Regions from separate parts of the Marinobacter qingdaonensis genome, predicted to be linked through region 1. Evidence: predicted binding sites of a transcription regulator. Region 1 holds the regulator's gene; the other holds the start of a gene.
What was found. Region 1 encodes sigma-54, which starts transcription at its own class of promoters, with help from an activator protein. Its sites were predicted from a motif close to ANTGGCATNNANNTTGCTNT; they were not measured.
Positions count from the first base shown of each region.

Region 2: flhA (flagellar biosynthesis protein FlhA) is a predicted target of sigma-54. The motif match lies at 1,703-1,722, and genes of this name have one in related genera.

Region 1 is NZ_JAYDCJ010000003.1:1,885,632-1,890,172, reverse strand. It holds gene lptA (lipopolysaccharide transport periplasmic protein LptA) at 1-544, shown strand, start outside; gene lptC (LPS export ABC transporter periplasmic protein LptC) at 1-3, shown strand, start outside; gene lptB (LPS export ABC transporter ATP-binding protein) at 522-1,247, shown strand; gene U5822_RS11895 (RNA polymerase factor sigma-54) at 1,406-2,938, shown strand; gene hpf (ribosome hibernation promoting factor) at 3,045-3,353, shown strand; gene ptsN (PTS IIA-like nitrogen regulatory protein PtsN) at 3,441-3,911, shown strand; gene rapZ (RNase adapter RapZ) at 3,940-4,541, shown strand, end outside.
Region 2 is NZ_JAYDCJ010000003.1:2,070,727-2,075,267, forward strand. It holds gene U5822_RS12720 (uracil-xanthine permease family protein) at 1-944, opposite strand, end outside; gene upp (uracil phosphoribosyltransferase) at 947-1,585, opposite strand; gene flhA (flagellar biosynthesis protein FlhA) at 1,805-3,979, shown strand; gene flhF (flagellar biosynthesis GTPase FlhF) at 4,040-4,541, shown strand, end outside.

The DNA.
Region 1 (4,541 bases):
TAAGCGATTGTTGGCCCTCGCTACCCTCACTCTGACACTGGCACTCTCCGGCCAGGCGTCGGCCTTCAACCTGGACTCCGACCTTCCGATCACGGTCAGCGCCGACAACGCGCGCCTGGATGACGCCCAGGGCATCGCCACCTACACCGGCGACGTTGAACTGGTCCAGGGTAAGACCCGGCTGACCGCCGAGCGGGTGGTGTTGTACCGGGACATCAATGGCCTCAGCCGCATCGAGGCGTCCGGCCAGCCGGCCCGCTATCAGCAGCCGACCCGGGATGGCCAGGGCGAGACCGACGCCCGGGCACTGGACATCACCTGGTCCGCCAGCGACGAACAACTTACCTTTGAACGCGAAGCCATCATTGAGCAGAATGGCAACCTGTTTCGGGGCGACGTCATTCATTATGATACCGTTCGCCGGGTGGTCACCGCCCAGGGCGGCGACACCACCGGTTCCGGCAGTGGCCGGGTCGAAATGGTGATTCAGCCACGCAGTACCAGGAGCAGACAGGGATCCGATGGCAGTTCTGAGAGCCAGTAACCTGGCAAAAAGCTACAAGCACAAAAAGGTCGTGATCGACGTGTCGCTCGAAATTCGCAGCGGCGAAATCGTCGGACTTTTGGGTCCCAACGGGGCGGGCAAGACCACCTGTTTCTACATGATCGTGGGACTGGTCCCCGCTGACCGGGGCCGGATCACCATCGATAGCCAGGACATCACCCCCCTGCCCATGCATGGCCGGGCCCGCAAGGGTATCGGCTACCTGCCCCAGGAAGCTTCCGTGTTCCGCAAGCTGACCGTGCGCGACAACATCATGGCGATCCTGGAAACCCGAAAAGGCATGAGCCGGCAGGACCGGGTGCACAAACTGGAAGAGCTGCTGGAAGAATTCCACATTACCCACATTCGCGACAGTGTCGGCATGGCGCTGTCGGGCGGGGAACGGCGACGGGTGGAAATTGCCCGGGCCCTGGCCATGGAACCGGCATTCATCCTGCTGGACGAGCCCTTCGCCGGCGTTGACCCGATCTCGGTCAGTGACATCAAGCACATCATTCGACACCTGCGCGACAAGGGTATCGGCGTGCTGATCACCGACCACAACGTGCGCGAGACCCTGGATATTTGCGAAACGGCCTACATCGTCTCGGGCGGGCACATCATTGCGTCCGGCAACTCCGAGACCATCCTGGCCAACCAGCAGGTAAAAGAGGTGTACCTGGGCAGCGAATTCCGGCTGTGAGACCGATTGTCCGATTGTGTTGATGTTGCCGAGCAAGTAAACTCGGCAAAGAACTTGCTAGGCTTTTTATCTGTAACGGCAAGTAACGGGCATACAACGATTTTTTGAGTTTACCGCGATGCAGAGCGCTGATGAGTGACGGATTCTGAACCATGGTTATGAAAGCCTCATTACAGTTAAAGCTGGGTCAAAGCCTGACCATGACGCCCCAGCTGCAACAGGCGATCCGGCTACTACAGCTATCCACACTCGACCTCCAGCAGGAAATCCAGCAGGCGCTGGAATCCAACCCAATGCTGGAAACCTCGGAAGACGACGACCAGTCGGATTCGGACGCCTCCGCCAACGACAGCAACAGCGAGCAGGACAGCTCGACGTCGGACACCGGCACCGAGACCGCCGCCGACACCAGTTCCGACTGGGACGAATCGGAGAACGGACCGGACTGGAGTTCGGAGAATGACATCCCGGACAACATCCCCGACGACCTTCCGGTCGACACGGCCTGGGACGACATCTACCAGTCCGCGCCGGCACCGGCCGCGCGCAACGACGACGAGAACGACCACGACTTCGAAACCCGCAACTCACCCACCGAGACCCTGCAGGACCACCTGGAGTGGCAGTTGAACCTGACGCCCCTGAGCGAGCGGGACCAGGCCATCGCCCACGCCCTGATGGACGCCGTGGACGATCGTGGCTACCTGACCAGCGCCCTGGAAGACATCCACGCCGGGCTGGTGGACGACAGCGAAGAGGATCCGCTGGAGCTGGACGAGGTGGAAGCGGTGCTGCATCGGCTGCAGCACTTCGACCCACCCGGTGTCTTCGCCCGGGACCTGCAGGAATGCCTGCTGATCCAGCTCAATCAACTGCCGCCGGAGACCCCCTGGCTGGCCCAGGCCCGCCTCGTGATCACCCACTACATCAACCTGCTGGGCAACCGGGATTACGCCCAGTTGCTGCGCCGCAGTCGCCTCAAGGAGGATCAGCTGCGGGAGGTCCTGACCCTGATCACCGGACTGAATCCGCGCCCGGGCGACGTCATTGACCGGGCCGAACCGGACTATGTGATCCCCGATGTCATGGTGCGCAAGCACAACGGCCGGTGGCGGGTGGAGCTCAATCCGGAAATTGCCCCGCGCATTCGCGTCAATGCCAGCTATGCTTCTCTTATAAGGCGTGCGGACAGCAGTGCAGACAACACCTACATGCGGGACCAACTGCAGGAAGCGAAATGGTTCATCAAGAGCCTGCAGAGCCGGAACGAGACGCTCCTGAAAGTTGCCACCCGCATCGTTGAGCATCAGCAGGGATTTCTGGATCATGGCGAGGAAGCCATGAAGCCCCTGATTTTGTCGGACATTGCCCAGGCGGTTGAGATGCACGAATCGACGATTTCCCGGGTCACCACCCAGAAATACATGCACACGCCGCGGGGCATCTTCGAGCTCAAGTACTTTTTCTCCAGCCATGTCAGTACCGACGAAGGTGGGGAATGTTCTTCGACCGCCATCCGTGCAATGATCAAGAAACTGATTGCAGCGGAAACCCCGAAAAAGCCATTGAGCGACAGTAAAATTGCCGCCATGCTAGGGGACCAGGGAATCAAGGTGGCGCGACGGACCGTCGCCAAGTACCGGGAAGCGATGCATATTCCACCGTCCAACGAAAGAAAAAGACTGGTCTAGGACCGCCCTGCACTTTGGGGTCCTGGATCTGAACTTTGCCGGCGCGTGGTGCGCCGGCCCTCAGACCGGCCCACTGGGACCGGCACGATGACAACAGGAGACGCCTATGCAACTCAACATTTCAGGCCACCACGTAGAACTGACTCCCGCACTGAAGGATTACGTCTCGGATAAATTTGAGAAACTGGAGCGTCACTTCGACCACATCAGCAACTGCCAGGTAACCCTCCAGGTGCAGAAGGTGCGTCAGATGGCGGAAGCAACGCTGCACGTGGTTGGTGGTGAGATTCACGCAAAGGCAGAAAACGAGGACATGTACGCGGCCATTGACGGGCTGATTGACAAGCTGGACCGCCAGATCCTCAAGCACAAGGAAAAGAATGTAGACCGGATGCACGGCAACGGCGGCCGCTAGCCGACCGAGTTCGTGCATGTCATCTCATCGCGCTGCGGCAAGGTCGACCTGCCGCAGCCTTTTTTTTAACGGAACTGCAGTCGATTCATGAGCGACACATCCCTGACCATAGACAACATCCTGGCACCGGAGCTGAGCCTCTGCCGGGTCCCGGCTTCCAGCAAGAAACGGGTTCTGGAGTCCATCGCCGAGCGTATCCATGAGCACGACGGTGCGCTCAGCGAATCCCAGATTTTCAACAACCTGATCGCGAGGGAGCGCCTGGGAAGCACTGGTATCGGCCAGGGCATTGCCATTCCGCACTGTCGCCTGGAAGGTCTGGAGCACGTCGTTGGCGTGTTGATGACGCTGGAAGAGAGCATCGAGTTTGACGCCATCGACAATCAGCCGGTGGACCTGGTCTTTGCCCTGGTGGTGCCCAAGGAAGCCACCAGCGAGCACCTGGAACTGCTCAGCCAGCTGGCGGAAAAGTTCAACGACCGCACCTTCTGCGATCGCCTCCGGCAATGCGACGACGCCAACACCCTGTATCAGCGCATGACCGCGGCAAGCGAGTAACCCGATTCAGACTGGAGACCGAGCGTTCATGAAACTGATCATCGTAAGTGGCCGATCCGGTTCCGGAAAGAGTACTGCCCTTCACGTTCTTGAGGACCTCGGTTACTACTGCATCGACAATCTGCCGATCGGCCTGCTGTTTCCCCTCACCCGGGAAGCGGCGGAGCAGAGCTCGCCCGGCCGCCTGAAAAAGATGGCGGTCAGCATCGACGCCCGCAACCTGTCCGGCGAACTGGCCAACTTCGAGGACATCTATGGCCAGTTGCAGCAAACCGGCGTGTCCATTGAGGTGATCTTCCTCGACGCCGACGAGCAGTCCCTACTCCAGCGTTTCCACGCCACCCGCCGCAAGCACCCGCTCAGTGATGACAAGACCTCACTGCGCGAGGCCATCAGCAACGAGAAGAAACTGCTGGAGCCCCTGTCCAAGCTGTCCGACCTGCACGTCAACACCACCGGCATGTCCATGTACGAGCTTCGGGACATGGTCAAGCAGCGGGTGGTCGGCCGGAAGGATCAGGAGCTGGCCTTGCTGTTCCAGTCTTTCGGTTTCAAGCACGGCGTGCCCCTGGACTCGGATTACGTCTTCGACGTGCGCTGCCTGCCCAACCCTTACTGGGACAACAGCCT
Region 2 (4,541 bases), 190 kb from region 1:
AGCACGATGGCGGTCACGGCGGCCCACCACATCACTTTCGGGTTGAAGTTCTTGGTCAGCATGACCGCGCCGGTTACCTCCGAGTAGGTGGTGTTGGGCGGTCCGCCCAGGGCCGCGGCGGCGCTGGTGGCCAGGCCGTCGCCGAGCAGGGTGCGGTGCAGGCCGGGCTTTTCCAGGTAGTTCTTGCGGGTCACGTTGCCGATGGCCAGCACGTCACCGATGTGCTCGATGGCCGGGGCGATGGCGACCGGGATCATGAACAGGATGGCGCCCCAGCTGAATTCCGGGGCCACGAAGTTCGGCACCGCCAGCCAGGGGGCTTCCTGGATCGGGGTGGTGTCGACGATGCCGGCAAAGGCCGAGAGGACGTAGCCGGTCACTACGCCAAACATGATCGGAATCAGTCGGAAGATGCCTTTGGCAAACACCGACATGACGATAGTCACGGCCAGGGAGATCATGGCGATCCAGATGGCGGTGTCATAAGGAATCAGTTGGGTGGCGCCATCACCGGTGCGACCGGACGCCATGTGCACCGCCACCGGTGCCAGCCCCAGGCCAATGGTCATGATCACCGGGCCAATCACCACCGGTGGCAGCAGGGCGCGCACGAAGCCGGTGCCGCGCAGGCGCACCAGGCCGGACAGGAAGATATAGAGGATGCCGGCGGCCATCAGGCCACCCAGGGTCTCCTCCATGCCGAATCGGCCCTTGGAGGCGATCACCGGTGCGATGAAGGCAAAGGATGACGCCAGGAAAATCGGGATCTGGCCGCCGGTCACCACGTGAAAGATCAGGGTGCCGATACCGGCGGTGAACAGGGCTACGTTCGGGTCAAGGCCGGTAATCAGGGGCATCAGCACCAGCGCGCCGAAGGCCACCAGCAGCATCTGCGACCCCGCGATGGCCTGTTTCCAGACCGGATCTTTGGTGTGGTCCTGCATGATCAGACGTCCTTCTGCTTGGTACCGAAGATCTTGTCACCGGCGTCACCCAGGCCGGGCAGGATGTAGCCTTTCTCGTTCAGGCGCTCGTCCACCGACGCGGTGTAGATGGACACGTCCGGGTGTGCCTCCAGAACCTTCTCCACCCCTTCCGGCGCGGCCACCAGGACCAGGGCACGGATCTCGGTGCTGCCGGCTTTCTTGAGCAGGTCGATGGTGGAAATCATGGAGCCACCGGTGGCCAGCATCGGGTCGACGATCAGCGCCATGCGCTGGTCCAGTTCGCCCACCAGCTTTTCCAGGTAGGTGCTGGCTTCCAGGGTTTCCTCGTTGCGGATCTGGCCGACGACGCTCACCCGGGCGACCGGAATCAGGCTCAGCACGCCGTCCAGCATGCCCAGGCCGGCGCGCAGGATCGGTACGATGGTGATCTTCTTGCCGTGAATCTGCTCCACGTTGACCGGGCCGGCCCAGCCGTCGATGGTCTGCTCCTGCAGGGAAAAGTCCTTGGTGGCTTCGTAGGTCAGCAGGGCGCCGACTTCCTGTGCCAGTTCACGAAAATTCTTGGTGCTGATGTCCGCCCGGCGCATCAGGCCAAGTTTGTGTCGGATCAGGGGGTGTTTAACCTCGTGGATTGGCATAGGTCACCTGTGTCGTTATCTGTAGGGTTTTGCAGCGCGTTAAATGGCGCAAGGATACCGTATCTGGTCGGGTACGTCAGGCGGCGCTGGGAGAAAGGTGGGGGAAATTGAGTAAGGAGTGGTACGGATCTTGCCACACTGCCATCAGATGACGCCGTTGCGTCAGGTTTTCGACCCCGAGAGCCCAGTAACGAACCGCCAATCGGAGAAATGCCCGGCATGGACAGAGCTTTGGTCCTCAACAACGTCAAATCCCTGACGCGGGGAAATCTTGGCATTCCCATCATGCTGATGGGCCTGCTCGGCATGATGATCCTGCCGATGCCGGCGTTCCTGCTGGATGTGTTCTTCACCTTCAACATCACCCTGTCCATCGTCATCCTGCTGGTGTGCGTGTACGCCATGCGGCCGATGGAGTTCGCTTCCTTCCCCACGGTCCTGCTGGTGGCCACCCTGCTGCGGCTGGCCCTGAACGTGGCGTCGACCCGGATTGTACTGCTCGAAGGTCATGAAGGCGGTGACGCCGCCGGTAAGGTCATCGAGTCCTTTGGTGAGGTGCTGATCGGCGGTAACTACGCCGTTGGCCTGGTGGTGTTTGCGATTCTCATGATCATCAACTTCCTGGTGGTTACCAAGGGTGCCGGCCGGGTCTCGGAAGTCAGCGCCCGCTTCACCCTTGACGCCATGCCGGGTAAGCAGATGGCGATCGATGCCGATCTCAACGCCGGCCTGATCAATCAGGACGAGGCCAAGCATCGCCGCTCGGAGATTGCTCAGGAGGCCGACTTCTACGGCTCCATGGACGGTGCCTCGAAATTCGTCAAGGGCGATGCGGTCGCGGGTCTGCTGATTCTGGCCATCAACATCATCGGCGGCGTGGCCATCGGCATGCTCCAGCACGACCTGACCTTTGGTCTGGCCATGCAGCGCTACGCCCTGCTCACCATCGGTGACGGCCTGGTGGCACAGATCCCGTCGCTGCTGCTGTCCACCTCCGCCGCCATCATGGTGACCCGGGTGACCTCCAGCCAGGACATGGGCGGCCAGATTCTCAGCCAGATGTTCAGCGCGCCCAAGGCGCTGGCCATCGCCGCCGCCATCCTGATCATCCTCGGCCTGATCCCGGGTATGCCGCACGTGGCGTTCCTGGGTCTGGGCACCCTGGCCGGCGCCGCCGCCTGGTACATCTGGAAGCACGACCGCCAGACCGTGGAAGAGGAGGGCGTCTTTGCCGGGCGCGGAGGCTCGGCTGGCATGCCCTGGACCACCGGTCAGGATCTGCCGGCCGGTGCCGACAGCGAGACCGGTCGGCAATTGCCGGCGCCGTCGGAAACCAAGGAACTGGGCTGGGACGACGTGGCCACCGTCGATATTGTCGGGCTGGAAGTGGGCTACCGGCTGATCCCGCTGGTGGACAAGTCCCAGGGTGGACAGCTGCTGAGCCGGATCAAGGGCGTGCGCAAGAAGCTGTCCCAGGATCTGGGCTTCCTGATGCCGTCGGTGCACATCCGCGACAACCTCGACCTGATGCCCAACGTCTACCGCATTACCCTGATGGGGGTCACCATCGCCGAGGCCGAGATCCACCCGGAGCGCGAGCTCGCCATCGATCCCGGGCAGGTGTTCGGCAAGGTGGAGGGGATCGAAGGCAAGGACCCGGCCTTCGGTCTGGAGGCCATCTGGATCGAGCCGGACAAGAAAGACCAGGCCCAGACCCTGGGCTACACCGTGGTCGATGCCAGCACCGTGGTCGCCACCCACCTGAATCAGGTGCTGCAGAAGCACGCCCACGAACTGCTCGGCCATGAGGAGGTGCAGAAGTGGCTGGACCAGCTCGAGAAGGTGTCGCCCAAGCTGGCCGAGGAGCTGGTGCCCACTACCGTGTCCATCAGTTTGCTGCTCAAGGTGCTGCAGAATCTGTTGAAGGAAGAAGTGCCGATCCGGGACATGCGTTCCATCGCCGAGGCCATCGTCAACGTCCACCCCAAGAGCCAGGACCCGAAACTGCTGACCACCGTGGCCCGTCAGGCCCTGCGGCGGATGATCGTGCAAAGCATCTGTGGCAATGAGGCCGAGATCCCGGTCATCACCCTGGATCCAGACTTGGAACAGTTATTGCTGAAGTCTGTTCAGCAGAGTCAACAATCCGGCGGTCAGGACGACATCGGACTGGTTCTGGAGCCGAACATGGTGGAGAAGCTGCAGCGTTCCCTGCAGGAAAGTGTTCAGCGCCAGGAGATGCTCGGCAAACCGGCGATTCTGCTGGTATCCGGCCCGCTGCGGCCGGTGCTGGCAAGGTTTGCCAGCTACGGGGTCGAGCGCCTGCACGTGCTCTCCTACCAGGAAATCCCGGATAACAAACAGATCACGATCGTGGCGTCCGTTGGCCAGTAACGGAACCGAACATAACGCGACCGGCGCCCGAGCGGCACCGCCGGTGGAGGAAGAGGCAAGATGAAAGTAAAACGGTTTTTTGCTCAGAGCATGGCGGAGGCCCTGAAGCAGGTCAGTGAGCAGATGGGACCCGATGCCGTGATTCTTTCCAATCGTCGGGTGGACGGCGGCGTCGAAATCGTGACGGCCCTGGACTACGACGAGAACATGGCGCGCCAGCGTCTGGGTGAGCAGGCCGAAACCGCCACCAATGGCTCCCGCCTGGCTGAGATGCAGGCCGACCAGCATCGCCGGCTCGAGGACGAGCTTAGCCGGTCCCGGGATCGTATCCGCGAAGTGCGGGAGAAGCGGGCAAGCCAGGGCGCGAGCTACGCCGAGGCCTCGTTTGCCGAGCTCCATGAGGCCGCCGTGACCGAGGCCGTTGAGCCGGCGCCCGCGCCCGTAACCAAGGGCTATTCCGATGAACTGGCCCAGATGCGGGCGGAGATCAGTTCGCTGCGTGACTTGATGAGCGCCCAGGGTGCCGAGGCCGCCAAGCCCGCCGGCTCCGCCGTACAGCAAC